One region of the Serratia sp. Res13-Sevr-LER1-36-b genome, then DNA from elsewhere that is predicted to be linked to it. Evidence: predicted binding sites of a transcription regulator. Region 1 holds the regulator's gene; each other region holds the start of a gene.
What was found. The regulator PurR, encoded in region 1, represses purine synthesis genes. The targets are predictions, from matches to a motif close to CANGCAAACGTTTGCNTG.
Positions count from the first base shown of each region.

Region 2: guaB (IMP dehydrogenase) is a predicted target of PurR. The motif match lies at 2,282-2,299, and genes of this name have one in related genera.
Region 3: cvpA (colicin V production protein) is a predicted target of PurR. The motif match lies at 2,749-2,766, and genes of this name have one in related genera.

Region 1 covers NZ_JADACK010000005.1:722,710-732,584, forward strand. Annotated here, with positions in the region: gene IMQ33_RS04400 (I78 family peptidase inhibitor) at 1-182, shown strand, start outside; gene cfa (cyclopropane fatty acyl phospholipid synthase) at 223-1,374, opposite strand; gene punC (purine nucleoside transporter PunC) at 1,715-2,920, opposite strand; gene punR (DNA-binding transcriptional activator PunR) at 3,046-3,966, shown strand; gene purR (HTH-type transcriptional repressor PurR) at 4,023-5,048, opposite strand; gene IMQ33_RS04425 (YnhF family membrane protein) at 5,373-5,462, shown strand; gene sodB (superoxide dismutase [Fe]) at 5,527-6,105, opposite strand; gene IMQ33_RS04435 (C40 family peptidase) at 6,332-7,147, opposite strand; gene IMQ33_RS04440 (Grx4 family monothiol glutaredoxin) at 7,557-7,904, shown strand; gene rnt (ribonuclease T) at 7,989-8,669, opposite strand; gene gloA (lactoylglutathione lyase) at 8,739-9,146, opposite strand; gene IMQ33_RS04455 (alkene reductase) at 9,477-9,875, opposite strand, start outside.
Region 2 covers NZ_JADACK010000023.1:166,366-176,240, forward strand. Annotated here, with positions in the region: gene IMQ33_RS18410 (glycoside hydrolase family 31 protein) at 1-472, shown strand, start outside; gene IMQ33_RS18415 (hypothetical protein) at 649-810, shown strand; gene xseA (exodeoxyribonuclease VII large subunit) at 814-2,190, opposite strand; gene guaB (IMP dehydrogenase) at 2,360-3,823, shown strand; gene guaA (glutamine-hydrolyzing GMP synthase) at 3,928-5,505, shown strand; gene IMQ33_RS18435 (putative quinol monooxygenase) at 5,722-6,009, opposite strand; gene IMQ33_RS18440 (helix-turn-helix domain-containing protein) at 6,012-6,461, opposite strand; gene IMQ33_RS18445 (MFS transporter) at 6,557-7,765, shown strand; gene IMQ33_RS18450 (MFS transporter) at 7,789-9,039, opposite strand; gene IMQ33_RS18455 (DASS family sodium-coupled anion symporter) at 9,127-9,875, opposite strand, start outside.
Region 3 covers NZ_JADACK010000006.1:63,762-73,636, forward strand. Annotated here, with positions in the region: gene IMQ33_RS06010 (UbiX family flavin prenyltransferase) at 1-504, opposite strand, end outside; gene purF (amidophosphoribosyltransferase) at 653-2,170, opposite strand; gene cvpA (colicin V production protein) at 2,192-2,692, opposite strand; gene dedD (cell division protein DedD) at 3,273-4,016, opposite strand; gene folC (bifunctional tetrahydrofolate synthase/dihydrofolate synthase) at 4,017-5,282, opposite strand; gene accD (acetyl-CoA carboxylase, carboxyltransferase subunit beta) at 5,438-6,346, opposite strand; gene IMQ33_RS06040 (DedA family protein) at 6,578-7,240, opposite strand; gene truA (tRNA pseudouridine(38-40) synthase TruA) at 7,321-8,142, opposite strand; gene IMQ33_RS06050 (aspartate-semialdehyde dehydrogenase) at 8,142-9,152, opposite strand; gene pdxB (4-phosphoerythronate dehydrogenase PdxB) at 9,256-9,875, opposite strand, start outside.

The sequences.
Region 1 (9,875 bases):
GCGGTGCATCGCAGTATCAGAATTATGTGGGTAAACCGTTGTCTGCGTTGGACGGGGTTAATATTCCCCAGCAGGTACGGACTATTCCTTATAACTCTATGGTAACCATGGACTTCAATCTAAAGCGCTTGAACTTCCTGGGTGACAGTGAAGACAAAATCATTCGCGTTTATTGCGGTTAATAACCCTTTACCCCAACCCTGTGGGTTGGGGTAAAGGATTTTAGCGGGGAACTCGCAGACCGCCTTCGACACCTTTAGGGCTGAATACTACCTGCCAAAGTTGAATATCGCGAGCGCGGAACGCTCCTGCGCAGGCATTAAGGTAATAACTGAACATCCTTTCAAAACGTTCGGAATAGCGCGATGCCAGCAGTGGCCAGCTCTGTTTGAAACGTTCATACCAGGCCATCAGGGTGCGATCGTAATCTGCGCCGATATTATGCCAATCTTCCATGACGAAACGGCCTTCGCTGGCCTGGGCAATATGTTTCACCGACGGCAGACAGCCGTTGGGGAAGATATATTTATTGATCCACGGATCAACGTTCATATCGGTCTCGTTGGAACCAATGGTATGCAACAGGAAAATGCCATCGGGTTTTAAATTACGTTCCACTACCTCGAAATAGGTTCGGTAGTTCTTCGGCCCAACGTGTTCGAACATGCCGACTGAGACGATGCGGTCAAACTGCTGGTGGAGATCGCGGTAGTCCTGCAGTAGAATTTCCACGTCCAGACCGGCACAGCGCTCTTGCGCCATTTTCTGCTGTTCTGCGGAGATGGTGACCCCCACCATGGAAACGCCGTAGTGCTTGGCCGCATACGTAGACAGGCCGCCCCAGCCACAGCCGATATCCAATACCCGCATACCAGGCCGCAGGTGCAGTTTTTCGCAAATTAGCCGTAGCTTGGCCTCTTGCGCTTCTTCCAACGTCGTGGCCTGTTGCCAATAGCCGCAGGAATATTGCATATAGGGATCCAGCATCTGGGTAAACAAATCGTTACCCAGGTCGTAATGCTCCTTGCCAACGATCCAGGCGCGTTTTTGGGATTGCAGATTGGTCAGGCGGGCGGCGGCAATACGCAAGATATCCTTCAGGTGGTGGGGCAGTTTCTTTTCCAGGCCAGCTGCGACAACCCGCTGAAAAAATATGTCCAGCCGTTCGCACTCCCACCAACCGTCCATATAGCTTTCGCCCAGCCCCAGAGAGCCGTCTTGCAGTACGCGTTTAAAGAAATTGGGATTATTGATCTGAATATCGAAAGGGCGTGAACCATTGATTTCAATACCGGCCATGCTAAGCATTTCATGAGCGATACGATACCAATGGTTATCCTGGATGCTCAGATCTTCTATACACGATGAACTCATAGCTTCTCCATCACCTTCTTCTGACTTATGATCCTGCAGAATTTAATGTAGCCAATTTCTACAGGGACATACGTATACCTACGGTAAAAATTCACCGTGGTGTCTGAAATTCGACTTGAACAGAGGAAATTTAAGAGACTCCCTGCGTCAAAGGACGCGGGTAAATGCAACCTTAAATAAAGTGTGATGCCATCCACGTACGCAGCAGTTGCTGCAATAAGAGCTTAGTATAACTGTTATTCTAAAAGGTCGTTTTTGAGTATAGGCTTGCCGAGGCGTAGACTCAACTGCAAATCGCGCTCGGCAAGAATTTTCATTAAGTGACTATTTACAGAGATAATTATGACACGGAGTCGACACGCTCCTGCCGTGTTACCTGCGTTTCATCCGTTCCTTTCCCACGCTGCATCAGATAGCCCAAGGCTGCTAAAAATACGGTAGCAACCATTACGGTAACCGTGGCTAACAGCGGTTGGGCGATAAATGCCGAAACCAACAGGCTGGCGATAAAACATAATCCCAGCTGTAGCGTGTTTTGCAGCGCAGCGGCTTTGCCGCTGTTGTTGGGGAAGGGCATCAACGCATTGGCCACTAAAATAGGATAGCTGGCACCGTTAACTAATGCCATAAAGCAGAACGGGATCAACAGTGTGGTCAACGTCGGTTCGCTCAGGGTGGCAATCAGATACAGTGCTACCATGCTGATGCCATAAGCTACCAGCAGCCATGGCAACAAGGTTTTGCCAGAAATGCGATTTAAGGCGCTACGGCAGCTGTAACCCCCCAATAAGAAAGCCAGCGTTTGTGGCACATAGCTTAGGCCAATATCGTTAGGGCTATACCCCATATCGCCGAGGATAAAGGGTGAGCCCGTCAGCCAGGCGAAGAAGCCGGCAGAACAGGCGGCAAAAACCATCACGTTGCCGCTGAAGACCGGGGATTTCAAGATCTGCATAAAGCCAAGGCTGGGCTTTTTATCGGCGGAAGGTACCAGTCTGCTACGGTCTTTCAGCAGTAAGGTGGGGATCAGCAGCAGGGCGGTAATCCCCAACAGCACGGCGAAGATGGCCCGCCATCCCATATGGTTGAGCAACCAGGCGCCTAGCAGCGGGGCCAGCGCCGGAGAGAGTGCGACCAGCGGCATAATGGAGGCGAAAACGCGGTTGGCTTTGCCATCGCGGTAACGATCAACCACGATCGCCTGCCAGGTGACGGCGGCGGAACACACGCCAATGGCTTGGATAAAGCGCAGTGACCACAGTTGTGCCACGTTTTCGACCCACAGCATACCTAGACAGCCGACGGCGAACAGTGCCAGGCCAATCAATAACACGGGCTTACGGCCAATGCGGTCAGACAGCGGCCCCCACAGCAACTGGGCGAAGGCAAAGCCTGCCAGGAAGATACTCAGGCTGGCGCTGATCGCCCCAGCGGAGATTTGCAGATCCTGCTGCATGGCCCCAAAGGCGGGCAGGTACATATCGGTAGCCAGATAGCCCAACATACTTAGGCCGGCCAGGTAGAACATAAATCCAAAATTTCGCATTGCTATTTCTCGTTAAAATTATGTTGTCGCAGGTTTTGAAGCGCCGGCAAGTGTATACGGCTGGATCTCTGCTTGTGAAACGGTAATATTTGCAAGGTGCTGTTAAAAAATTTGAAGGCAAAGTTATGTGGTCTGAATATTCACTCGATGTGGTAGATGCGGTGGCGCGAACCGGTAGTTTCAGCGCAGCGGCGCAGGAATTGCATCGCGTTCCCTCGGCGGTGAGCTATACGGTGCGCCAACTGGAGCAATGGCTGGCGGTGCCGCTGTTTGAACGCCGTCACCGCGATGTGGAACTCACGCCAGCGGGGGCGCTGTTTGTTAAAGAAGCACGGGTTGTTATCAAAAAAATGCTCGATACCCGACGACAGTGTCAGCAGGTGGCCAACGGTTGGCGCGGGCAATTGCGGATTGCGGTCGATCTGATCGTCAAACCTCAGCGCAGCCGCCAACTGGTGCTGGATTTTTATCGCCATTTCCCCGACGTAGAACTGATAGTGCAGCCTGAAGTATTCAACGGCGTGTGGGATGCACTGGTCGATGGTCGCGCTGAGATGGCCATTGGTGCAACGCGGGCGGTGCCGGTCGGCGGCGGTTTTGCCTTTCGCGATATGGGTTTTATGAATTGGCTCTGCGTAGTACATGCTAAACATCCGCTCGCCGCCTTGCAAGGAAAGCTGCGCGACGATCAACTACGGCCTTATCCCTCGTTGCTGTTGGAGGATACTTCGCGCAATTTACCCAAGCGGGTGACCTGGTCGCTGGACAACCAGCGGCGGCTGACCGTGCCGGACTGGGTTTCGGCGGTAGATTGTTTGCGTGCCGGGCTGTGTGTGGGCATGGTGCCCGCGCATCGAGTATTGCCGTTGGTACAAAGTGGCGAACTGGTGGTGTTACCACTGCATGAGCCTTTCCCGCCCAGCGCCTGCTGCCTGACCTGGCAGCAAAACGCCCAGTCTCCGGCCATGGCCTGGCTGTTGGACTATCTTGGCGACAGCGAAACGCTGAATCAGGAATGGCTCAGTGAAGAGGGGCCGGGTGATTAATCGGGCGCGGCATATTGCGGCGCCCCTACGGAGAAATATGGGTTAAGAAATAGGACTTAGCGGCGGTAATCGACAAAAGGACCATCTGCCACGGAGCGACGCTCAATAAGTTTTGGATGCACTTCAATCACCTGCGACTCTTCACGCTTGCTGATGATGCGATCTAACAGCATGGTAAAGGCCATCTCGCCCAGGCGCTCTTTAGGCTGGTGAATGGTGGTCAGAGCGGGAGTGAAGTAGCGGGCATTACGCACGTTGTCGTAACCAATAACCGAGATATCCTGCGGTACACGCAACCCCAGCTCATCGGCGGCGCAAATCGCCCCCATGGCCATAATATCGCCGCCACAGAAAACGGCGGTTGGGCGATGCTTTTGCGACAGGATCTGATGCATGGCTTTGTAGCCAGATTCAGGCTCGAAATCCCCCTGCACGACCCATTCTTCGCGCACTTCGATGTTGGCTTCCTTCATGGCCTTCAGAAAGCCCTGGTGGCGACCTCCACCGGTATTACGCGCCAGTTGACCAGGAATGGCACCGATGTCCCGGTGGCCACGTTCGATCAGGTAGCGGCCTGCCAGGTAACCGCCCTCGAAGGCATTGTCGATAATGGTATCGGTGAAGTCTCCGCGCGCGGTACCCCAATCCATCACTACCATGGGAATATTACGGTAATCTTCCAGCATGCCCAGTAGCTGATCTGGATATTCTGAGCACATCACCAGCAGGCCATCGACGCGCTTTTGCGCCAACATCGCCAGATAGGCTTGCTGTTTATCCAGATTATTGTGCGAGTTACACAAGATCAGGGTATAGCCTTTGCTGTAACAGCTGTTTTCAACCGCTTCGATCACTTCGGCAAAATAGGGGGCCTCGCTCGAGGTGGCGAGCAAACCGATCGATTTGGTGTGATTGACCTTGAGACTGCGGGCTACGGCGCTGGGTGAATAGTGCAGCTCTTTGATGGCGGCCCAAACGGCCGTTTTGGTATCTTCGGCGACGAAACGCGTTTTATTGATAACGTGCGATACGGTAGTGGTAGAAACGCCAGCGCGTTTGGCCACATCTTTAATCGTTGCCATGTAAAAAATGACTCCTAAACCCACATGTTACAGCATGTAAGTATGATGTTAATCGTTTGCCTACGTAGATCCTTCCCCAGATAAGCGAAAACTGAGTTTTTAGTGCTGAAGTCGTAAATCGCTTGAACAGGGAGGGGCAGTTTATCGGTACGCAGTAGTGAACTGCGGATTTTGTCGCAAATTGAAGAAAAGTGGAAGAGCTAATCGGTAATTATCAGCGGGGAAATCAAAACAAGATTTTAATCACGGACTGTGGGAAAATGATTTGACGTATAAACTGTGTGGCTTATGCTCTGGAAAAGCCAATCTGAGAGGGAGTTGTATATGGATACCAATTTGAAGATGTCATTACTCACCACCGTGGGTGCTTTGGCAATGATTATTGCTTTCAGTTTTATTGCCGCATTGAACTGATCCGCAGCAGAAAAACAAAGGCGCAGCTTGATGCTGCGCCTTATTATTAGCTAGCCACCCGCCGTTAAGCCAGGTTTTCTGCCACGAACGCCCAGTTCACCAACGCCCAGAAGTTTTCCAGGTACTTTGGTCGCGCATTGCGGTAGTCGATATAGTAAGCATGTTCCCACACGTCAACGGTCAATAGCGGAACGTCTGCGCCGGTCAGCGGGGTTGCCGCATTCGAGGTGCTGACGATCGCCAGACTACCGTCCGCTTTTTTCACCAGCCAGGTCCAGCCCGCGCCGAAGTTTTTCACGGCGGCATCGGTGAACTGCTCTTTAAAGGCGGCGAAGGAGCCGAATGACTTATTGATGGCCTCTGCCACTGCGCCCGTTGGCTCGCCACCACCTTGCGGTGATAAGCAGTGCCAATAGAAGGTGTGGTTCCAGACCTGAGCGGCGTTGTTGAACACGCCGCCGGTGGAGGTCTTGACGATCTCGACCAGGGATTTGCCTTCGAACTCGCTGCCTTTCACCAGATTGTTCAGGTTAACCACATAGGTGTTATGGTGCTTGCCATAGTGGTATTCCAGCGTTTCTGCGGAAATGTGCGGTTCGAGAGCGTTTTTCTCATACGGTAATGCAGGTAATTCAAACGACATTGCTTTCTCCTTTTATAGACAATACGCCTCTCCGACGCTTTGGGCCGTGGGGCCGAGGGCGAAAAAACGCAATTGCACCACTTTTGTTATGGTTATTAATCTTAACAACTTTCCGAGCGAAAAGAACATCCAAAGTGTGCCAAGTGGCTGATTGATTAAAGTCGCAGCGGTTTTTGATTTTTGGGGGAGTAAGGCACGGCTGAGCAGCTGGCTCAGCCGTGCTAGGTCAACGAATGGTGGTCGGGGTCACTACGCGGCGGGCGCCAATGTAATGGTTCTGCCAATAGTCGTTATCCAACTGACTGATGCGAATTTCTTCACCGGTGCGCGGTGACTGGATGAACTTACCGTTACCAAGATAGACGCCAACGTGATCGGCGGTGCCACGGTTGTTGATGCGGAAGAACACCAGATCGCCTTTCTCCAGCTCATTACGTTTGATCGGCGCTGCATCACGCAGGTGGTACATTTCGTTGGCGGTACGCGGCATTTTGATTTTCACGACGTCTTTGTACGCGTAATAAATCAGCCCACTGCAGTCGAATCCTGTACCAGGTGAAGATCCACCCCAGCGGTAGGGTTTACCCATTTGCCCCATCAGCTTGGCCATGGCGGTTTGCTTGGCGTGCTGATAACGTTTTTTATGGGCGGCGGAAAGTTTCAACGGTTTTTCGCGGCCTGCCAGTTTTGCCGTAGCTTTGCCTTCTTCACGATGGCGACCATAGCCTTTTTTATAGCCTTTTTTAGGCGGAGTCACTTTGAGCTTGGCCGTTTTGGTTACCTGGCTTTTGGTTTTAACGCTGGTGGTTTTTTTGGCGGTCTTTAAGGTTGCTGGTTTGGTTTTTAGCGTTTTCGGAGGGGTGGCTGCCTTCACTTTTTTATTGGCTTTCTCCGCTTTCTTTTTCTTGCGGTCGTCTGGCCGTGCTTCATTAACGTGACTCTTGCGCTGCTCGGCAGAAACACGTGCCTGTGGCGCAGCGTGCGCCAAATTGAAGAAGAGCTGCGTAAATAGCAGCACAAAAAGTGTAATAATTAACCGCATATCGACGTTACCAACCTTGGCTCCGAAACAGAAATCGAATGAGTCACAGTATTCCCGAAATTCACCCTATAAAACAGCGTGGATCTCATAAATACTAATCCATATTGTGAGAAAACGTTAATGGCATTTTTATTGTTGCAAAATCAAACGCCTGGTGCCTAAAAAAACGACAAAGATCATGTGGTTGGCTTATTGCTCTCCGGGATTGAGCAGCGCAAATATAATAGTGAAACGTCCCGATTAAAAATGTTATTCTGGGGCCATGTTTTAACCGGTTCGTTGTGACGGCCGCTTTTGCTGAGGCAATCAGAGAATGTCCCTGCAAAAGATGGCGTTTTTTGGCACCGGTCCTGCCGCTACAATAGCCAGTGTGATGCATGTTGTAGCCATGATGTGGCTTGAGGAAGCAATAATGACGACGATTGAAAAAATTCAGCAGCAAATTTCTGCCAACCCGATCCTGCTGTATATGAAAGGCTCACCGAAATTGCCAAGCTGCGGTTTCTCCGCTCAGGCCGTGCAGGCGCTTTCAGCCTGTGGCGAACGTTTTGCCTATGTTGATATTCTGCAAAACCCGGACATCCGCGCCGAGCTGCCAAAGTACGCCAACTGGCCAACTTTCCCGCAGCTGTGGGTCGATGGCGAACTGGTTGGCGGCTGCGATATCATCATCGAGATGTACCAGCGTGGTGAACTGCAGCCGTTGATCAAAGAAACGGCAGAGAAGTATAAAGATCAGGAAGACCAGCAGCCTTAATGGCACAGGGTTTTCCAAATAAAATCGGGCGGCACCTTTAACAGTGCCGCCCGATTTTTTTATGTCTGTCAGTTTGCCTGCAAGCTATTGCGATTCAACGTTGGCAATCGGCCAGCCACCGAGACGTTTCCAGCGGTTGACCAGTTCACAGAACAGCTGGGCGGTTTGCTGGGTATCATAAAGTGCTGAGTGCGCCTGGCTGCTGTCAAACGGCATGCCAGCGGCAATACAGGCTTTGGCCAGCACCGTCTGCCCCAATACCAGCCCACTAAGCGCAGCGGTATCAAAGGTGGCGAACGGGTGGAACGGGTTGCGCTTCAGGCTGGCGCGCTCGGCGGCGGCCATCAGGAAACTGTGATCAAAGTTGGCATTATGCGCCACGATGATTGCCCGGTTACAGCCCTGATCCTTAATGCCTTTACGCACGGCTTTGAAAATCGCATGCAGCGCATCATATTCACTCACTGCGCCACGCAGTGGGTTATGTGGATCGATACCGTTAAAGGCCAGCGCTTCCGGTTGCAGGTTCGCCCCTTCAAACGGCTCTACATGAAAATGCAGCGTTTCATCCTGCTGCAACCAACCATTTTCATCCATTTTCAGCGTGACGGCGGCAATCTCTAGCAGCGCATCGGTCTGAGCATGAAACCCGGCGGTTTCCACATCAATAACAACGGGATAAAACCCACGGAAACGGCCACTCAGGGCGTTAAGATCACTTTTTTCGGCCATCAGTTTCTTATCTTTAGCGAATTCAGCGCGCATTATGACAAATTTCTTGTCTTGGTGCAGCGGAGATAGAAAGCAGGGCGCAGGGTGCGCCCTGGAGAAACCTCAGTTACCGAGGCCGTGACCTGCGTGCTTGTTCTCGATCAGTTCGATCTTGTAGCCGTCCGGATCTTCGACGAAGGCAATCACGGTGGTACCGCCCTTGACTGGGCCGGCTTCGCGGGTGACTTTGCCACCGGCCTGACGGATGTTGTCGCAGGTAGCGGCTACATCATCGACGCCCAGCGCCAGATGACCAAAGGCGGAGCCCATGTCGTAGCTGTCGACGCCCCAGTTATAGGTCAGTTCGATGACCGAGCCTTCGCTTTCATCGCTATAACCCACGAAGGCCAGCGAGTATTTGTACTCGGTGTTTTCGCTGGTACGCAGTAAGCGCATGCCTAATACCTTGGTATAGAAGTCGATGGAGCGTTGCAGATCGCCGACACGGAGCATGGTATGGAGTAAGCGCATAATTTCCTCTGATTGGATATGCCGCGGCTGACGGCAGATGACTTGAACAGCGTCAGACAGTATAGCCTTGTCGCATAAGGCAATTCAACGCATGTGGTAGGTGATGGTATAGGTGACGTTGTCACAAATAAAAATGACGGCGGATAATAGTGCGGCAGGCGGGAGCCAGACAGAACGCCGACACGCCGTGGGCCCCATCCATGGAGGCTCGTATCGCGCGTCCATGCGCTCAACGGTCGGCTAACCTGTATGGCTCCCACCCACCTCAGCCTGAGGTGTCGCGGTATTTAGCGCACCTAATTTACTGAGTGCAAAGTCAATTTAATTCACTTACAGAGTTGGGTAATCGGTATACCCCTCGGCACCGCCGCCGTAGAAGAAATCGGCACGCTGCTCGTTGAGTGGGGCCTGTTGTTTAAAGCGCTCCACTAGATCTGGGTTGGCAATATAGCTGCGGCCAAAGGCGACTGCATCAATAAAGCCTTGGGCGATCAACTCTTCTGCCTTCTCCGCCGTGTAGGCACCCGCGCCAATAATCACGCCTTGGAAATGTGCTCTCACTGCATCGCGGAACGCGGTTGAGTAAGGCTTGCCACCGGCCCAATCCGGCTCTGAAATATGCAGGTAGGCGATACCGCGCTTGTTCAGCTCTTCGATCAAATACAGCGCCGCTTCTTCCTGATCTTCGCCGTTGTCCAGGCCATTGAACGGGCCTAACGGCGAGATACG
Region 2 (9,875 bases), on a different contig from region 1:
GGAGCAGGGGCAGCGCCAGCGTGAAGTCTACCTGCCGGATAACGTTGATGGTTGGTATTGCTTCTATAGCGGCCAATGGTACAGCGGTGGACAAAGCATTGTATTGGAGGCACCGCTGGAACGCTTACCACTGCTGGTACGCGCTGGGGCAGGGATCCCAATGTCACAGCGGTTGGGGCATGTGGATATTGCAGCAGACGATCGCCGGGAACTGAGGCTGTTCCCCACCAAGGGTTGCGGATGGTCCTCAGGCCTGCTGTTTGAAGACGATGGGGAAAGCCATGGCTGGCAGCAGAATAATGCGCTGTGGCTCCGCTGGGAGGCGGTGAGTGACAATCAGCGCATCGAGCTGACCTTCACCCACGAGGGGCATTTCAAACCGACGTGGCAGGTGCTGAACATTGTATTGCCAGCAGGTGAGACTCGCGAGCTGTGGGTGAACGGGGTTTGCCGGGATACTTTTGTGCTGTAATTAATGTCATATCCCAACCCTCTGCAGAGGGTTGGGGAAGTATCAAACTGGATGAAGCTTTGCGTGGGATTGGTTATCATTAATACACTGCTATCTAGGTAGCCTTACGCTACGCAATTTAGGATACGCTGATCCGTGAGTTGGCTAGTCGTGCGCCATCGCATGAGGAGGAATTGATGACTATTGCAGAATATCTCGAGCAAAAAGGACGGCTAGAAGGCAAACTTGAGGAAGCAGTGAAAATAGCTCGTTCCATGCTGGAGAACGGTTTCGAACGCACCATGGTAATGAAACTGACCGGCCTTTCCGCAGAAGAAGTCGATCAGCTCTGCCACTAACCGCTATTCCACCACGCGTTTCTTACGCGGCTTTTTTGCCACGGTGACGGTTTTGACTTCGCTCTCCACCCAGCCATCCTGCAGGCGGGTTTTCAGCATTTCCCCAACCTGTGCCTGTTTGGTGGTTTTCAGTAACTCACCCTGTGGCGTCTGCGTTACGCTATAGCCGCGAGCCAGGGTTGCCAGTGGGCTAACTGCCTCCAACTGACTACAGGCGACACCAAAGCGTTGGCGATAGCCATTGAGTTGCCGCTCCATCCCTTGCTGCAATCGGTATTCCTGCTGCTGAACACGCTGCTGCAAGCGGTGGATGCGGCCCATCGGCTGTACCTGCGCCAGGCGCTGCTGCACGCGTTCACTGCGGCGAGAAGATAGGCGCAATTGCTGCTGCATCCCATCTTCCAAACGGCGCTGTAGCTTGAATAACAGCGTTTGCTGCCGAGCTAGCCGCAGGTGTGGATGCTGCTGTTGCAGACGGTGGTTGATGCGGGTGAACTGCTGCTGGCGCTGCGCCAGATAATAGTCCATCGCCATTTCCAGCCGCTGTTGCTGTGACTGCAATTGGCGCAACAGCTCAAGCTGATTACGGCTGACCAACTCTGCGGCCGCGGAAGGGGTAGGTGCCCGCAGGTCTGCAACAAAGTCGGCAATGGTAACGTCGGTTTCATGGCCGACGGCGCTGACGATCGGGATACGGCTGGCAAAAATTGCCTTCGCGACGCGTTCGTCGTTAAAGCTCCATAAATCTTCTAACGAGCCACCGCCGCGCCCGACGATCAGCACATCGCACTCATCACGGCGGTTGGCGGTTTCGATCGCGCGAACGATCTGCAACGGAGCTTCTGCACCTTGCACGGACGTGGGATAAATCACGATCGGCAGTGAAGGATCCCGCCGCTGTAGCACCTGCAAAATATCGTGCAGCGCTGCGCCGCTGGCGGAGGTGATCACCCCAACGCATTTGGCCGGGCTTGGCAATGGTTGTTTGAACTGCTGATCAAACAAACCTTCGGCCGCCAGGCGCTGTTTTAACTGTTCGAATTGTTGTTGCAGCAGGCCGTCACCGGCAGGCTGCATGCTTTCGGCGATCAGTTGGTAATCACCACGTGGTTCATACAGGGTGATGCTGGCACGTACCAGAACCTGCTGGCCATTTTGTGGGCGAAAGGTGGTGCGGCGGTTGCTGTTGCGGAACATCGCGCAACGCACCTGGGCACGGTCATCTTTCAGCGTGAAATACCAGTGGCCGGAGGAGGGCTGGGAGAAGTTGGAGATCTCGGCGGAGAGCCAAATCTGCCCCATTTCCATTTCCAGCAGCTGTCGAACCGTCTGATTGAGGCGGCTTACGGTAAAAATGGACGGTGAAGTAGGTAGTGACATGTGACCCAGATCAAATTTCAAAACAAGCACTTAATTGGTCGATATTACAGCTCGGCGAAAGGTAATCAAGAGTTTTTGTAAGAAAGTGCTGGAGGCAACCGATTACGCTCTGTATAATGCCACGGCAATATTTTATCTTTTCCGCATCCACCTTGGTGAGATATTGCCCATGCTACGTATTGTAAAAGAAGCTCTAACGTTTGATGACGTTCTCCTGGTTCCAGCCCACTCCACAGTTCTGCCTAATACCGCAGATCTTGGCACCCAACTGACCAAATCTATCCGCCTGAATATCCCTATGCTGTCCGCAGCCATGGATACCGTAACCGAATCCAACCTGGCCATTGCGCTAGCGCAGGAAGGCGGTCTGGGCTTCATTCACAAAAACATGTCCATTGAGCGCCAGGCGGAAGAAGTTCGCCGGGTGAAAAAACATGAAAGCGGCGTGGTCACGGACCCACAGGCCGTTACACCTTCCACCACGCTGGCAGAAGTGAAAGAGTTAACCGCGCGTAACGGCTTTGCCGGTTACCCGGTTGTGACCGAAGAAAACGAACTGGTGGGGATCATTACCGGCCGTGACGTGCGCTTCGTAACCGATCTGACTCAGCCTGTCACCGCAGTGATGACGCCAAAAGAGCGCCTGGTCACCGTCAAGGAAGGCGAAGCGCGTGAAGTTGTGCTGCAAAAAATGCACGAAAAACGCGTTGAAAAAGCGCTGGTGGTGGACGACAGTTTCCACCTGCTGGGCATGATCACCGTCAAAGACTTCCAGAAAGCAGAGCGTAAACCTAACGCCTGTAAAGATGAGCATGGCCGTCTGCGCGTAGGCGCTGCGGTGGGTGCTGGTGCCGGTAACGAAGAGCGTGTTGATGCGCTGGTCGCTGCTGGTGTTGACGTTCTGCTCATCGACTCTTCACACGGCCATTCCGAAGGCGTGTTACAGCGCATCCGTGAAACCCGTGCCAAATACCCGGACCTGCAAATCCTTGGCGGCAACGTCGCGACCGGGGCTGGTGCCAAAGCCCTGATGGAAGCCGGCGTAAGCGCGGTGAAAGTCGGTATCGGTCCTGGCTCTATCTGTACGACTCGTATCGTAACCGGCGTGGGTGTTCCGCAGATCACCGCTATCGCCGATGCGGTCGAAGCGCTGGAAGGAACAGGTATCCCTGTTATCGCTGACGGTGGTATCCGCTTCTCTGGCGATATCGCCAAAGCGATTGCTGCCGGTGCGTCTTGCGTGATGGTTGGTTCAATGCTGGCGGGGACGGAAGAATCTCCGGGCGAAATCGAGCTGTATCAGGGCCGTTCGTTCAAATCTTACCGTGGAATGGGTTCTCTGGGCGCGATGTCCAAAGGTTCCTCGGATCGTTACTTCCAGACCGATAACGCCGCTGATAAACTGGTGCCGGAAGGTATCGAAGGCCGTGTGGCCTACAAAGGCATGCTGAAGGCGATTGTACATCAGCAGATGGGCGGCCTGCGTTCCTGCATGGGCCTGACAGGCTGTGCGACCATCGACGAACTGCGTACCAAAGCCGAGTTTGTGCGCATCAGCGGTGCCGGGATTCAAGAAAGCCATGTGCATGACGTTACCATCACCAAAGAATCACCAAACTACCGCATGGGCTAATGCTTTAACCTCTCTCCTGCGGGAGAGGGGCAGGGATGAGGGGGCAGCCTCTCATCCCAAATACCCTTTTTGCTCTTTTTCTCTGTTGCTGGAATTTGCCTCACATGACAAAAAATATTCATAAGCATCGCATCCTGATCCTGGATTTCGGTTCACAATACACCCAACTGATTGCCCGCCGCGTGCGTGAGATCGGTGTTTACTGTGAGCTGTGGGCCTGGGACGTCAGCGAAGAGCAGATCCGCGAATTCAATCCAAGCGGCATCATTCTCTCCGGTGGCCCGGAAAGCACCACCGAACTGAGCAGCCCGCGTGCGCCAGAATATGTCTTCACCGCCGGCGTACCGGTATTGGGCGTGTGCTACGGCATGCAGACCATGGCGATGCAACTGGGCGGCCATGTACAGGGTTCAACCGAGCGTGAGTTCGGTTATGCGCAGGTGGAAATCACCCAATCAAGCGCCCTGATCCGCGATATCGAAGATGCGATAAGCCCGGCAGGCAAACCGGTATTAGACGTATGGATGAGCCACGGCGATAAAGTTACCGCTATCCCGTCAGATTTCGTCACCGTTGCCAGCACCGATACCTGCCCGTTTGCCATTATGGCCAACGAGGAAAAACGCTTCTACGGCGTACAGTTCCACCCGGAAGTCACCCATACCCGCCAAGGCCAGCGTATCCTGGAGCGTTTCGTGCTGGATATCTGTGGTTGTGAAGCGCTGTGGACGCCTGCCACCATCATCGAAGATGCCGTTGCGCGTATTCGTGAGCAGGTCGGTGAAGATCACGTGATCCTCGGCCTGTCTGGCGGCGTGGACTCATCCGTTACCGCCATGCTGCTGCACCGTGCCATTGGCAAGCGCCTGACCTGCGTATTCGTAGATAACGGCCTGCTGCGCCTCAACGAAGCCGACCAGGTGTTGGAAATGTTCGGTGACCACTTCGGTCTGAACATCGTGCACGTAGCGGCAGAAAACCGTTTCCTGAGCGCGTTGGCGGGTGTGGATGAGCCAGAAGCCAAGCGTAAGATCATTGGCCGCGTCTTTGTCGAAGTGTTTGACGAAGAAGCCTGCAAGCAGAGCGCCGTGAAGTGGCTGGCTCAGGGCACCATCTACCCGGATGTGATCGAGTCTGCCGCTTCCGCTACCGGCAAAGCGCACGTGATCAAATCGCACCACAACGTCGGTGGCCTGCCGAAAGAAATGAAGCTGGGGCTGGTAGAACCGCTGAAAGAGCTGTTCAAAGACGAAGTGCGCAAGATTGGTCTGGAGCTGGGCCTGCCGTACGACATGCTGTACCGTCACCCGTTCCCAGGGCCAGGTCTGGGCGTGCGCGTATTGGGCGAAGTGAAGAAAGAGTATTGCGACCTGCTACGCCGTGCCGATGCGATCTTCATCGAAGAGCTGCACAAAGCCGATCTGTACAACAAGGTCAGCCAGGCGTTCACCGTGTTCCTGCCGGTGCGTTCCGTTGGCGTGATGGGCGATGGCCGTAAATACGATTGGGTTGTCTCTCTGCGTGCGGTAGAAACCATCGACTTTATGACCGCGCATTGGGCACACCTGCCGTACGATTTCCTTGGCCGTGTTTCTAACCGTATCATCAACGAAGTCAACGGTATTTCCCGTGTGGTTTATGATATCAGCGGGAAGCCACCGGCGACGATCGAATGGGAATGATTCAGTCGATTTCCTCCCTGCACTGAAACATTTAGTTTGATATTAACCCTCTGTTTTTACAGGGGGTTTTGTTTTTTCTCTATTATGACTTTTGACTAACTCACACCTGTTGACGGTATTTTTGACGGTATTGCCAATTGGCATATTGTTGGTCTGCTTAACTTTATTTTTGTACGAATAACTAGCCAAAGGAGCACATGGGCTGTAATCATGCTGTTAGACAAAGGGATCCATCAATATATAGGTCGCCTCTTTACGCGTATGCTGATCAATCAGCGGCACCAGGCGTTTAAAGTGTTCACTCGCGCAGTGAGCCTCCAACGCCGCGCGATCGGGCCACTCTTCGATAAAGATAAAGTGCCCGGCATCCTTTTGATCGACATACAGATCATAGGCTATGCAGCGGGGTTCCTGCTTGGTGGCTTCAACCAACTCTTGATAAAGCGGTAACACCGTTTCTATCGCTTCAACCTTGATAAAATCTTCGGCAATGACTTTCAGCATTTTTATTTCTCATCTACTTTGACAACCCGGGTATTGCGTAGGTTGAGTTCTTGCCCTGCATGGCCGATTGGCGTCATGCGAGGTATTGGCTGGCCGCTGTCGTTTTCCACCAGGCGTGAATAGTCCTCTCCTGCCGCAAAAAGATGATCCTCTCCCCATTGGCGCAGTGCGACGATAATCGGGAAGATTTCGCGGCCTTTATCGGTCAGCAAATACTCCTGATAGGCGCTACCATCGGCGGCAGGGCTCACTTGCAAAATCCCCTGGGTGACCAGCGTGCGTAGCCGAGTGGAAAGAATATTCTTTGCCATCCCCAGATTCTTTTGAAACTCACTAAACCGGCTAATACCGTCAAAGGCGTCGCGGATGATCAACAGTGACCACCAGTCACCCAGCACATCCAAGGTTCGTGCTACCGGGCATTGAGCATCCTCAAGGCTTTTTCGTTTCATGCTGCGGCTCCAGAATTATTCTGGTTGCATTATAAAACCTCTTTCACTAAAGTGCATTGAGTTTAATAATGAAACCACTTTTAATGAGGCGCTTGATGAGTGATAAACCGCTGGAAGCCTTCCGCTCGCAATCTGTTGAGCTTTTACCTTCGTCACTGGTGCTGCTGTTGGCAGCAGCCTGCGCTTTCAGCGTGGCCAATGTTTATTACGCGCAACCGCTGCTTGATGCCATTGCGGTGGATTTTAATATCAGCCTGGCAAGGGTAGGGATGGTGATCGCGGCGACCCAGATCGGTTGTGCCTGTGCGCTGTTATTGGTGGTTCCTTTGGGGGATTTGCTGGATCGCCATCGCCTGCTGGCGGTGCAGCAAATACTGTTGATTGCTGCTTTGCTGATGGTTGTTGTGTCTAGTAGTAGTCTGGCACTACTGGCGGCCATGCTGCTGGTGGGGCTGTTGGGAACCGCGATGACGCAGGGATTGATCGCCTTTGCCGCTACGTTGGCCTCCCCGCAGGAACGTGGACGCGTGGTGGGGGCCGCTCAGGGCGGAGTGGTGATGGGTTTACTGCTGGCGCGCACTCTCTCTGGGTTACTGGCGGATATCGGCGGTTGGCGAACGGTCTACTTTTTCTCAGCGGCGATTACCCTGATATTGCTTCCTGTTCTGGCTCGTTTATTGCCAAAGCAGCCAGCTTGCGAGTTGAAGTTAAGCTATTGGCAACTGCTGAGCTCAATGCTGGGCCTGTTGCGCCATGACCGGATTTTGCAGGTACGCGGTATGTTGGCGTTGCTGATGTTCGCGGCATTCAGCATCTTCTGGAGCACGCTGGTTCTCCCCTTGAGCCAGCCCCCATTTCTTTTTTCTCATTCGACCATTGGTGCATTTGGGTTGGTAGGGGCAGTTGGTGCGCTGGCGGCGATGAGGGCCGGGCATCTAGCTGACCAAGGCTGGGGGCAGCTAGCTAGCGGGATGTGCCTGTTGTTGCTGATGATCGCTTGGTTGCCGCTTGGGTTGATGGAGCGAGGAATGGCGTACCTGATTGGCGGTATCATCTTGCTGGATCTGGCCGGGCAGGCAATCCATGTCCTCAACCAGAGTATGATTTTCACTGCGCATCCGCAGTCCCACAGTCGTCTGGTTGGGTGCTACATGCTGTTTTATGCCGTCGGCAGTGGGTTGGGGGCGTTTGCCGGTAGCCATATTTATGCGTGGGCGGGGTGGCATGGCGTATGCTGGCTGGGCGGCTCGGTAAGCCTGGTGGCATTGCTGTTTTGGTGGCGCACGCTGAAATATTGCCGTTGACCCTTCCATACGCCAGCGCAGGGTTATGCTGCCGCTTTTTTTTCCGCCATACCCTGGATAAACAACAATCCCAACGCAATGACGACTGGGATAAACACCAGCATATTCAGCCAGAACCAGCCGAGAATATGCATCATCTGCCCAGATAACAGAGAGGCTAATGCGGTGGTGCCGAAGACAAAAGAGTCATTCAGTGATTGAACCTTCAGCCGTTCTTGATGTGTGTAACAAGCGCTCAGCATGACGGTCGCGCTGACAAAGCCAAAGTTCCAGCCGACGCCAAGCAGAATTAATCCTCCCCAGAACCAGATGACCTCGGTGCCTATCATGGAAACCGCAGCGGCGCAGGCCGTCAGCAATAGCCCGCTGGCGCAGACGTTACGTGGCCCGAAACGCGATATCAGCCGGCCAGTGATAAACGCCGGCGCGTACATGGCCAGAATATGCCATTGGATACCTAATGTGGCAGTAGACAGGCTGTGTCCGTGATGGATCATCGCCAGCGGCGTTGCGGTCATCATAAACGTCATCAGCCCATAAGAGACCAAGGCTGCCACTGCGGTGGTGATAAAGCGCAATGAACCAGCGATTTCCCCCAGAGAGCGAATTTTATCTGTTGATGTTGTTTGAACGGGGTCGGAAAGCGGGTTTTGTTGAGCCGCCAAGCGAGCGGTCATGCGCCGCATTTGCCATAAAAGCAGCAACGCAATCAACGCCAGCAGAGACTGCCCGAGGAAACTGGCCGACAGGGGAACTGGCAACAGGTTTTGCGTCCAGATCACCAGTTGTGGGCCAATCACTGCTGCCAACAGTCCGCCAAGCATAACCCGGGAGATCGCCACGGGTTGCTCAGGTTTGGTGACATAATCCGTTACCGCAAAACGGTAGCTTTGCACGCACGCCGCGTAACCCCCGGCCATCAGACAGCCCAGACAGAACAGGATGAAGGAGCCGTTTATGACGCCCCATGCAGCTATTATCCCACCGATGAACGCACTGAGCGCACCAAGGGTATAGGCGTTAACGCGCCCAAAGCGGGCTATCAGGGCTCCTACAGGTAACACGGACAAGGCCAGGCCAATGTTGAAGAGACTGACCGGCAGCGTGGATAAGGCTTTATTACTGCTTAATGTCTCACCCACCAATCCGCCCAGTGAGATGATAATCGCAGGTGAGGATGCACCTATCGCCTGAAGGGCAAAAAGCAGATGTACGTAGCGCTTTGTTTGTGCGCGGTAGGTGTCTATCCCTGTATTGACGCCAGCCGGATCCACGATGGCTATTCCTTGGTTGGTTATGGGGAGTGAATGCACTGAATGAATCAGGCGCTATGCCCATGACGCCTGATTCGGTAATAGTAATCAATAGTACCCTAGCAATTTCCACCAGGCGAGGCCGACAACGAAGATCAGAATGACGTTGAACGTCACCACGCAAAAGTTGATTTTGTAGAAACGTGGCCGTTCAAAATATCCCTGAGCGAAGTAAATGGGGCCAGGGCCGCCGCCATATTCGGTATTTCCCCACATCAAATTGCTGAAAATACCAAAACAGATGGCAACCATCATCGGTGGCGCGCCAGCAGCGATAGCGGTAGCCGCGAACGGTGCATACAGTGCAGCGACATGGCCGGAGGCCGTGGCAAACAGATAATGCACATAAATATACAGTATCCCCAGAATGACAAACGTCTGCATTGCGCCAAAACCGCTAATAGTGGTTTCGAGCTTGGTGGTCATCCAACTGATAAAACCGAGGCTGGATAGCCCGCCCGCCAGGCTGATGATGACGCTGAACCAGATCACCGTATCCCACGCGGCCTGATCTTTAAGCAGGTCTTTCCAACTCACGGCATGAGTAGCAAACAGATAGGCAGCCAACCCCAGCCCTACCGTGGTGGCCGATAATCCTGTCAGCAGACTGGTGCCCCAGCCCAGCAGCGCCAAGATAAAACCCAGCGCGACCTTTTTTTCAACGCCTGACATAGCGCCCAGCTCATTGAGAGCACGGCGTCCCATGTCTTTCGCTTCCGGGGTCTTTTTAAGTTCCGGGTTCAAGATCTTATAGACCAGCAGTGGCATCAGGAAAAAGCACACCATGGCGGGAACGA
Region 3 (9,875 bases), on a different contig from region 1:
ATTAACGGTCTGATCGATAATATCATCAACGGTTTGCGGACGATGGTAGAAGGCCGGCACCGGCGGCATAATCACCGCCCCCATCTCCGCTGCCTGGGTCATCAGCCGCAGATGGCCCAGGTGCAACGGCGTTTCACGCACGCAGAGCACCAATGGCCGACGCTCTTTGAGCACCACATCGGCGGCGCGAGTCAGCAGCCCATCGCTGTAACTGTTGACGATGCCAGATAACGTTTTGATTGAGCATGGCAAAATCACCATCCCCATGGTTTTGAACGATCCGGAGGAAATGCTGGCGGCAATATCACGCGCATCGTGCACCACATCGGCCAAGGCCTGAACGTCACGCAGGCTCAGAGAGGTCTCCAACGCCAGCGTCTGGCGTGCCGCGTTGCTCATTACCAAGTGGGTTTCCACCTCTTCTACACCACGCAGCACCTGCAATAAGCGCACGCCGTAGATAGCGCCGCTGGCGCCGGAAATACCGATAATGAGTCTTTTCATCAAGCTGGCCTTTGTCGGGAAATATGCCGTAAGGATAGCCGAATAGGGGCAGGTTTGGCAGCAAACCTTCGTAGATTCAAGGTGGGAATAAAACAATGCACCGTAACCAACGCTACGGTGCACCGTTTTGGTGAGCTACGCGGGCGCGTTAGCCCTCGTTATGCATTTCCAGATTTTCTGCTTCCGTCTGGCCGCGCAACGCTTTGGCATCGTCATTACGCAGCGTTTCCAGATATTCCAGATAGCTCTGGTCAACGTCTTTGGTCACGTAGATGCCGTTAAACACCGAGCATTCGAACTGGGCGATGTCCGGGTTCTCTTCGCGTACAGCGGCAATCAGGTCATCCAGATCCTGGAAAATCAGGCCGTCGGCACCAATAATCTGGCGGATTTCGTCCACTTCACGGCCATGGGCAATCAGCTCCGTCGCGCTCGGCATATCGATACCGTACACGTTAGGGAAGCGGATCTCCGGGGCGGCAGAAGCCAGATAAACCCGTTTGGCCCCGGCGTCACGCGCCATCTCCACGATCTGCTCTGAAGTGGTACCACGCACGATGGAGTCATCAACCAGCAGCACGTTCTTATCGCGGAATTCGGCACGATTGGCGTTCAGCTTGCGGCGTACCGACTTACGGCGAGCCTGCTGGCCCGGCATGATGAAGGTGCGGCCAACATAGCGATTTTTGACGAAACCCTGGCGATACGGCTTATCCAGAATACGGGCAATCTCCAGCGCGATATCGCAAGAGGTTTCCGGGATCGGGATCACCACGTCGATATCCAGATCTTCCCATTCGCGCGCAATCTTCTCACCCAATTTCTGCCCCATACGCACACGGGCGCTGTAGACGGAGATCTTGTCCATAAAGGAGTCAGGACGGGCAAAATAGACATACTCGAACAGGCAAGGGTTGGTTTTTGGGTTCTCAGCGCACTGGCGAGTGAACAGCTGGCCTTTTTCGGTGATATACACCGCTTCGCCCGGCGCTACGTCGCGCAGGAAGTCGAAGCCCAAGGTATCCAGCGCCACGCTCTCAGAAGCCACCATGTACTCACAGCGGCCATCTTCCAGCTCACGTTTGCCGATCACCAGTGGGCGAATGCCGTTGGGATCGCGGAACGCCACCAGACCGTGGCCAATGATCATGGCCACGCAGGCATAAGCGCCACGCAGCTGCTGATGCATCGCGGCAACGGCGGTAAAAATGTTGTCGGACTCCAGTGGATAATGCGGGAAACGGTCAAGCTCGGTGGCCAGTACGTTCAGCAGGATCTCGGAATCGGAAGTGGTGTTGACATGACGACGGCCACGTTCAAACAGCTGTTGGCGCAGTTCGTGGGCGTTGGTCAGGTTGCCGTTGTGTGCCAGCGTAATGCCGAACGGCGAGTTGACATAGAAAGGTTGAGCTTCTGAAGCGCTGGAGCTGCCAGCCGTTGGGTAACGCACATGGCCAATGCCCATGTTGCCCTGCAGGCGCAGCATATGGCGGGCTTCAAATACATCTTTCACCAGACCATTTGCCTTGCGCAGGCGGAACCCATTATGGGCATCAATAGTGACGATGCCAGCGGCATCCTGTCCACGATGCTGGAGCACCATCAATGCATCATAAATCGACTGGTTTACCGGCATAAAACCGGCGATACCGACAATACCGCACATGTTGTCTTTTCCTCTAAGCCGCTACCGCCCCGGTAATTGGGTTGGTAGGAAACTCGACGTGCTTTGCAGATAGTCAAAGAACCATCTGATGATGTAACTGAACTGGGGGATCAACTGTGACTGTTTCCAGTCCGCACTTTGCGACAGGGTGGTAAAGGTATCCAGGAAGAACAGTATCGCCGCTACGATCAACACGCCGCGCAGTGCGCCGAAACACACGCCCAGCACCCGATCGGTGCCCGATAATCCGGTTTTCTCTACCAGTGACCCAATCACATAGTTAACGATAGCGCCCACAATCAGCGTTGCAATAAACAAAATGGCAATCGCAATGCCGTTACGTACCAGCTCATCTTCAAAACGGGTGAAGTAGGCTGCAAGGTATGGGTAGAAATGGCTGGCAACAAAGAACGCACATCCCCATGTCACAAGTGACAATGCTTCGCGAACAAAACCTCGGATCAGGCTCACCAGAGCCGAAAATCCAATCAACGCTATAATGACGTAATCAATCCAGACCATGAACTATTCCAATGATGAATCGCCCCTGCATCCAATCGCGGCGAATTCTAACAGAAAAAGAAAACGTTTGCGTAGCGGATTTCCCACCACGCAACAAATAAAAAACGGCGATGTTACCCTATCGATTTCAAGCTGCAGCCAGGCGACAAGCTATCTCATCCTCAGGGGCTTACGTTTGGTAAGTGACTGGGGTGAGATAGCGCAGGTAACAACGCTGCAGATTGAAAGACGACGGGTATTAAAATTGCTAATCGCCGCGCCTACTTAGGTCATCAGGCCTGTGAAAGGCACATTTTTAGTGGTGATTTGGCAATCCTCCTCCTTGAGCACAGTGGCCCCTCACCCTAACCCTCTCCCACAGGGAGAGGGGATCGTCCGAGTCGCGGTTAGCTGCTGTGACACTACTCAGTTCCCTCTTGATATTTAACAAGGGCATAGGAAAAACTACTGGCTTATACCCTATGGATTTCGAGTTGCAGCTAGGCGACAAGCTACCTCATCCCCAGGAGCTTACTTTAGTAAGTGACTGGGGTGAGATAGCGCAGGTAACAACGCTGCAGCTTGAAAGACGACGGGTATATCAACGCGCGCTATACGCCTTCACCTGCCCGCTTAACCCACTGATCCCATTCAGCTCCGCCAGCGAAGCCTGCAGTTTCTGCTTCGAGGCATCTGGGCCAACGTAGATGCGGGTAATTTCCCCCTGCACCGGCGTGGAGGGCACGGTATAAGCCCGGTGCCCAGACAGGCGCAGCGAAGCGACGATCTCATTGACCTTGGCAGCATTCTTCAACGCCCCCAACTGCACCACATATGCCTGACCAGCCGGTGCCTTTTCTTCAACCGCAGGTTTGGTTTCAGGCTTCGGCTCTGGTTTCACTTCCGGTTTTGGCTCTACCTTTGGCGGTGTTGGCACCGGCTTAGGTTTCACTTCCACTGGCTTCACCTCTACCGGTTTAGGTTCCACAGGCTTAGGTTTCGTTGGCTGAACCGGTTTGGTTTCGATAGGTGGCGGAGCAACAACCGCAGACTGCTGTGGTTGAGTCGTTTGATTAGCCGCCTGCTGGGCGGAAGCCTCGGCGGCGGCCTGCTGCTGCTCAACCAAAGCACCAGCCCCCTCCGGTGGAACCGAAGGTAGCGCCTGATTGGCCGGTGGGATCACGTCGATTTCATGAGCATCCCCCGGTTTGGGCACCAACGGGATCGCCGCAAACTCATCCTCATAATGCTTTTTTTTGCCGTCAAGTAACCCCGGCAGGACAATCACCCCCAGGGCAACCAAAATCACGGTTCCAACCAGTCGATTCTGAAATTTACTTGCCACTCACACTCCCCGCCTCTCGTCTAACGCCGCCATCACGTGGGCAACAGTGTGGAAAGACCCACAGACGATCACAATATCCTGAATATCCGCGTCCTGCATAGCCTGACGCCAGGCAGTTTCGACATCGGCAAACTTGCGTGGTTCCGTTAAATACTGTGCCAGCAGCTCAACGCTGGCTCCGCGTGGGCCTTCCAGCGGCGCACAATACCACTCGTCCACCTGCTCGCTCAGGCAGGCCAGCGTACCGGCAATATCCTTGTCCGACAGCATCCCCACCACCGCGCGTACTACACCGCCATTGCGGGGAAGCTTCGCCAGTCGCCCAGCCAGATAGGCCGCAGCATGAGGGTTGTGGGCAACGTCCAGGATCAACTGCGGGTTCTGCTGCACGGTCTGAAAACGCCCTGGCAAAGCGGCCTGCTGTAGACCGGCAAAAATCGCCTTCTCGTCGATTTCCAGCGCCGAATAGTGCAGCGCAGCCAATGCCGTCGCCGCGTTCGCCAAGGGGACGTTAGGCATAGGGAGGTCGGTCAGGCGTGTGCCGCCCCCTTCCCATTGCCAGCGTTCGCCCTGTTCGCTGAACGACCAGGCTTCATCACGGCGGTACAGTTGAGCGTTGAGATCTTCCGCTACCTGCTGGATGCTATGTGGCATATCCGGCTCACCGACCACGGCGGGCTTGCCGCCACGGAATATCCCCGCCTTCTCGCGGCCGATGCTTTCACGATCGTGGCCTAGCCAGTCGGTGTGATCCAACGCAATGCTGGTCACCACGGCGACGCTTGGCTCAACGATATTGGTCGCGTCCAGACGCCCACCCAGGCCTACTTCCAGGATCACTACGTCGAGCCTGGCCTGTTTAAACAGCTGTAGCGCCGAAAGGGTGCCAAATTCGAAATAGGTCAGCGAGGTTTCCCCCCTGCCAGCTTCAATCGCGGCAAAAGAGCGGCTGTGTTCAGCCTCACTCAGCTCTTCACCCTGTATGCGCACCCGTTCAGTATAACGCACCAGATGCGGTGAACTGTAAACCCCGACCCGCAGCCCGGCAGCCAGCAAAATGGCCTCTAACGTGCGGCAGGTGGTGCCTTTGCCGTTAGTACCGGCAACGGTAAATACAGTAGGAGCAGGAGTGAGAAGGTCAAGGTGCGCCGCAACGTGTTGCACACGCTCCAGGCCGAGTTCGATCGCCTGGCTATGCAGACGTTCCAGATAGTAAAGCCACGAGCTCAATGGCGACGTGGCTTGGGGAATTTGGTGGTTTTGCATGAGTCCCATCACTGACTTTGGGTTCATAAATCCGTAAGACGCATCGCCCTGACGACGTCAAAAGCGATGCTCTTCGTTTCCCGCCGCAACTTAGCCACAAAATGGCGGCGGAACCCGGCGCAGGCTTGCACCTATACCGGGTCTTTGTCTGCTCTTCAGGCGTCGGCCTGATTTTCCTGAGCGATGACCGGCGCCGCCTCATCGAAATGCGGCTGCGGCTGGTTAGTCAGCTTGGAAAGAATGCTGGCCAGGGTCTGACGCATCACCGGACGGCGCACGATCATGTCGATGGCGCCCTTTTCAATCAGGAACTCGCTGCGCTGGAAGCCCGGCGGCAGTTTTTCACGTACGGTTTGTTCGATAACCCGTGGGCCGGCAAAGCCGATCAGCGCTTTTGGCTCGGCAATGTTGATATCGCCCAGCATCGCCAGGCTGGCGGATACGCCACCCATGGTTGGATCGGTCAGTACCGAAATATACGGCAGGCCACGCTCTTGCAGCTTGGCCAACGCGGCGCTGGTTTTCGCCATCTGCATCAGCGACATCAGCGCTTCCTGCATACGCGCACCGCCACTGGCAGAGAAGCACACCAGCGGGCAGTTATCTTCCAACGCCTGCTCAACCGCACGCACAAAGCGCGCACCGACCACGGAAGACATCGAACCACCGATAAAGGCGAATTCGAAGGAGGCCGCGACGATCGGCATGCCATACAGCGTGCCCTTCATCACCACCAACGCGTCTTTCTCGCCGGTTGCTTTCTGTGCGGCAACCAGACGATCTTTGTACTTTTTGGAATCCTTGAACTTCAGAACGTCTTTCGGCTCCAGTTCACTGCCCAGTTCCACTTCACTGCCCTCATCCAGCAAGGTATGCAGACGCATACGGGCTGACATGCGCATGTGGTGGTCGCACTTGGGGCAGACCTCAAGGTTACGCTCCAGTTCGGCACGGTAAAGAACCTGACCACAGCTATCGCATTTGGTCCAGACCCCTTCAGGAATGCTCACCTTACGGGTTTGCGTAACATTGCTTTTGTTGAGAATTCGTTCAATCCAGCTCATCGATGACCTTTCTGTTTGAACCTGGCAGACCCTAGTCCGCTGTTCATGCCTTAACAATCCTCCCGCAACACACCCAATGCAAAAATGCCGAGCTCAGCGCAACAGCTGCGCTACCAAGGCATTGGCTTCAGGGTCGTTCGCGGGAACAGACCATAAATGTCGCTCATTAAACCATATCGGCCCGATTGTGTGGACAAAAAACTGGTCGAACCGACGGGTTAAGCGGTGTTTTTACTGTTTTTGTTGGCGGGCAGCCGCACGTTTATGGCGCCAGATTTCAATAATGCCCGGCAGAATTGAAACCAGGATGATGCCAACAATCAACAACTTCAAGTTTTCCTGCACGATCGGCAAGTCGCCAAACAGGTAGCCAGCATAAGTGAACAGCAGCACCCAAAGTAGCGCACCAATCACGTTATAGGCAGCAAAGTGGCGATAGGACATATGCCCCATACCGGCCACGAACGGCGCAAAGGTGCGCACGATCGGCACAAATCGCGCCAGAATAATGGTTTTTCCGCCGTGTTTCTCGTAGAACTGGTGGGTTTTATCCAGATAGCTACGACGGAAAACTTTCGAGTTCGGGTTGCTGAACAGCTTTTCGCCGAACAGCCGACCAATAGTGTAGTTGACGGCATCGCCAATCACCGCCGCAATCACCATCAACGCCACCATGGTATGCACGTTGAGATCGTTGGAAGGCAACGCGGCCAGCGCACCGGCGACAAACAGCAGAGAATCCCCCGGCAGGAACGGCGTAACCACCAGCCCGGTTTCACAAAACAGGATCAGGAACAGAATACCGTAAACCCACATACCGTATTGCGCGACCAGTTCTGCCAAGTGCACATCAATATGCAAAATAAAATCAATCAGAAACTTGATGATGTCCATAAACACTCTCAATTGACCGGGTGTCTCTCTCACCCGGCGTTGGCACCAGTAAATAACGTATTAATCTGCCAGCCTGCCAGTTAATCGTCGGCTAAAAACAGCGGCCCCATCGGTGGCCGGGGTAAGGCAAACGACTCTGGATAATCAACCGCGACCAGATACAGGCCTTCAGCCCGTGCGGTGGCGGCTGCCAGGCTGCGATCTTTGAGCGCCAACAGCTCGCCCATCCAGCTTTCATCCTGATTGCCACAGCCAATCTCCATCAGGCTGCCAACAATGTTGCGCACCATATGATGGACAAAGGCGTTGGCCTTTATATCTACCACGATATATTCGCCATAGCGCGAAACCTTAACGTGTTTTACGTTTCGCCACGGCGTACGTGACTGGCATTGCACCGCCCGGAATGAGGTAAAGTCGTTTTCCCCCAACAAAGCCTGCGCGGCACGATGCATGCGATCGGCGTCCAGCGGATGATAAAAGTGCGTCACCCCCTGCTGCAAAACCGCCGGGCGATAGCGGTGATTATAAATAATGTAGCGATAACGCCGCGCGGTGGCGCTGAAGCGGGCATGAAAATCGCTGCTGACCTCTTTGACCCAGCGTACCGCGATATCCGGCGGCAAATGGCTATTCACCCCCATCGTCCAGGCGGCGTCTTTACGCTGTGCGGCGGTTTCGAAATGCACCACCTGACCGGTGGCATGCACTCCGGCATCGGTTCGCCCGGCGCAGAATACGCCAATCGGCGCATCCGCCACCTTGCTTAACGCTTTTTCGAGACAAGCCTGGACGCTGGTAACCTCTTGCTGACGCTGCCAGCCGTAATAACGGCTGCCGTCATACTCAATCCCCAGCGCAATTTTCAGCATTGGCTGGGTTGGCAACTCCACCTCGGACATCAGTACATCTGCTCCTGCAACAGCCGTTCAGCGGTTTCGATCGCCATCAACGCGCCGCCAAAGCGCACGTTATCGGCCACCGACCAGAACTGCAGCATCTCGGGGATACCATAATCATTGCGCAGACAGCCAATGCTCAGCATATCGCTGCCGGAGGCTTCGGTAACCTGAGTTGGATAATCGTCTTCTTCGCTCAGTTGGATATCTTCAGCTTGCTCCAGCTCGTGGCGAGCTTCTTCTGCCGCGATTGGGCGCAGCGCTTCCAGATGCACCACTTGTGCGTGGCCGTAGAAGACCGGCGACTGAACGCAGCTCACCGAAATCGGCAGCCCTTCATCCTGCAACACTTTACGCACCTGATCGACGATCAGACGCTCTTCGCGCACGCTGCCCTGCTCATCGGTCATCAATGGCAGCAGGTTAAACGCCAACTGCTTGGCAAACACGCCCGGCTCTGCGGGGATACCGTTCAGCAGACGCGCGCTCTGACCGGCCAGATCGTCCACCGCGACCTTACCGCGTGCCGATACCGACATCATGGTGGTGACGTGCAAGCGAGAAAGCCCGGCCTGCTCAGTCAGCGGCTTAATCGCCGTCAACAGTTGGCTCACCATGCTGTCGGCCACCGCCACGATATTGCGGTTGCGGTAATCCGCCAGCACCTGCGGGTTAACGCCAGGCACCACCAACGGCACGTCCGGCTCCAAGGCAAAATAGCCGCTGGTGTCGATCACCAGGCAGCCCATGTTGCCCGCATCATCAGCGTAACGGGCCGCAGCTTCGCTACCGGCAACAAAAAACGCCAGTTGCGCCTGCGACCAGTCGAATTCTTCTACGTTTTCCACCAGCAAGGATTTGCCGTTGAAACGCACCGTCGCACCAGCACTGCGCTCGCTGGCTAAAGGAAAGAGTTCACCCACCGGGAACTGGCGTTCCTGTAGCAATTCCAGCAACGCTTCACCTACTGCGCCAGTGGCACCGAGCACAGCGATATTCCAGCCGTCAGACATTGGGTTTCTCCAGAGTATTTGATTCAAATGCAAACGGGCGATGCAGTCACCGCCCGATAAACTTTACCGCCAATTGCCTTAAGGCAACCTTATGCTCGCCCTGTTACAGAACGCCGAAGCCCAGTTTGTGCAGCAGTTCCGCACTGGCGCTGTCATTACACTGCACCCGCAGTGAAGACCACTCTCGGCGTTCCTGATAATGCTTGCGTAGTCGATCGAACTCACCCGGCAGCCCGGCAACTTGCCGCAGCGGCGCATCATCGCGGCGCACATCATACACCAAGTGCATCAATCGTTTTAACTTGCCTTCGTCCAGCGGCCCATTGAGACGGATTTCGCTGAACTCTGGCACCGGCAGCAGCGAGGCCAGCTCAATAGCTTGCGGCTGCCCAAGATGCTGAGCAAAGGCTTCAAACACCTGCGTGGTGCCGCGCGCTTTACCTTCCAGCGTGTAACCGGCGATATGGGCGGTACCGATATCCACCCGATCCAGCAACGGCACGCTGAGATCCGGCTCCGGCTCCCACACGTCCAGTACCGTACTCAATCGCTTACCCCGCTCTAACACGTTAAGCAACGCGGCGTTATGTACCACGGCACCCCGACAGGCGTTGATCAGAATGCGATCGTCGGGCAAAGCATCCAGCAGATCCGCGTTGGCCAGATGCAGCGATTTATACGGGCCAGTCTTGTTCAACGGGGTATGGAACGTCAGCACGTCGG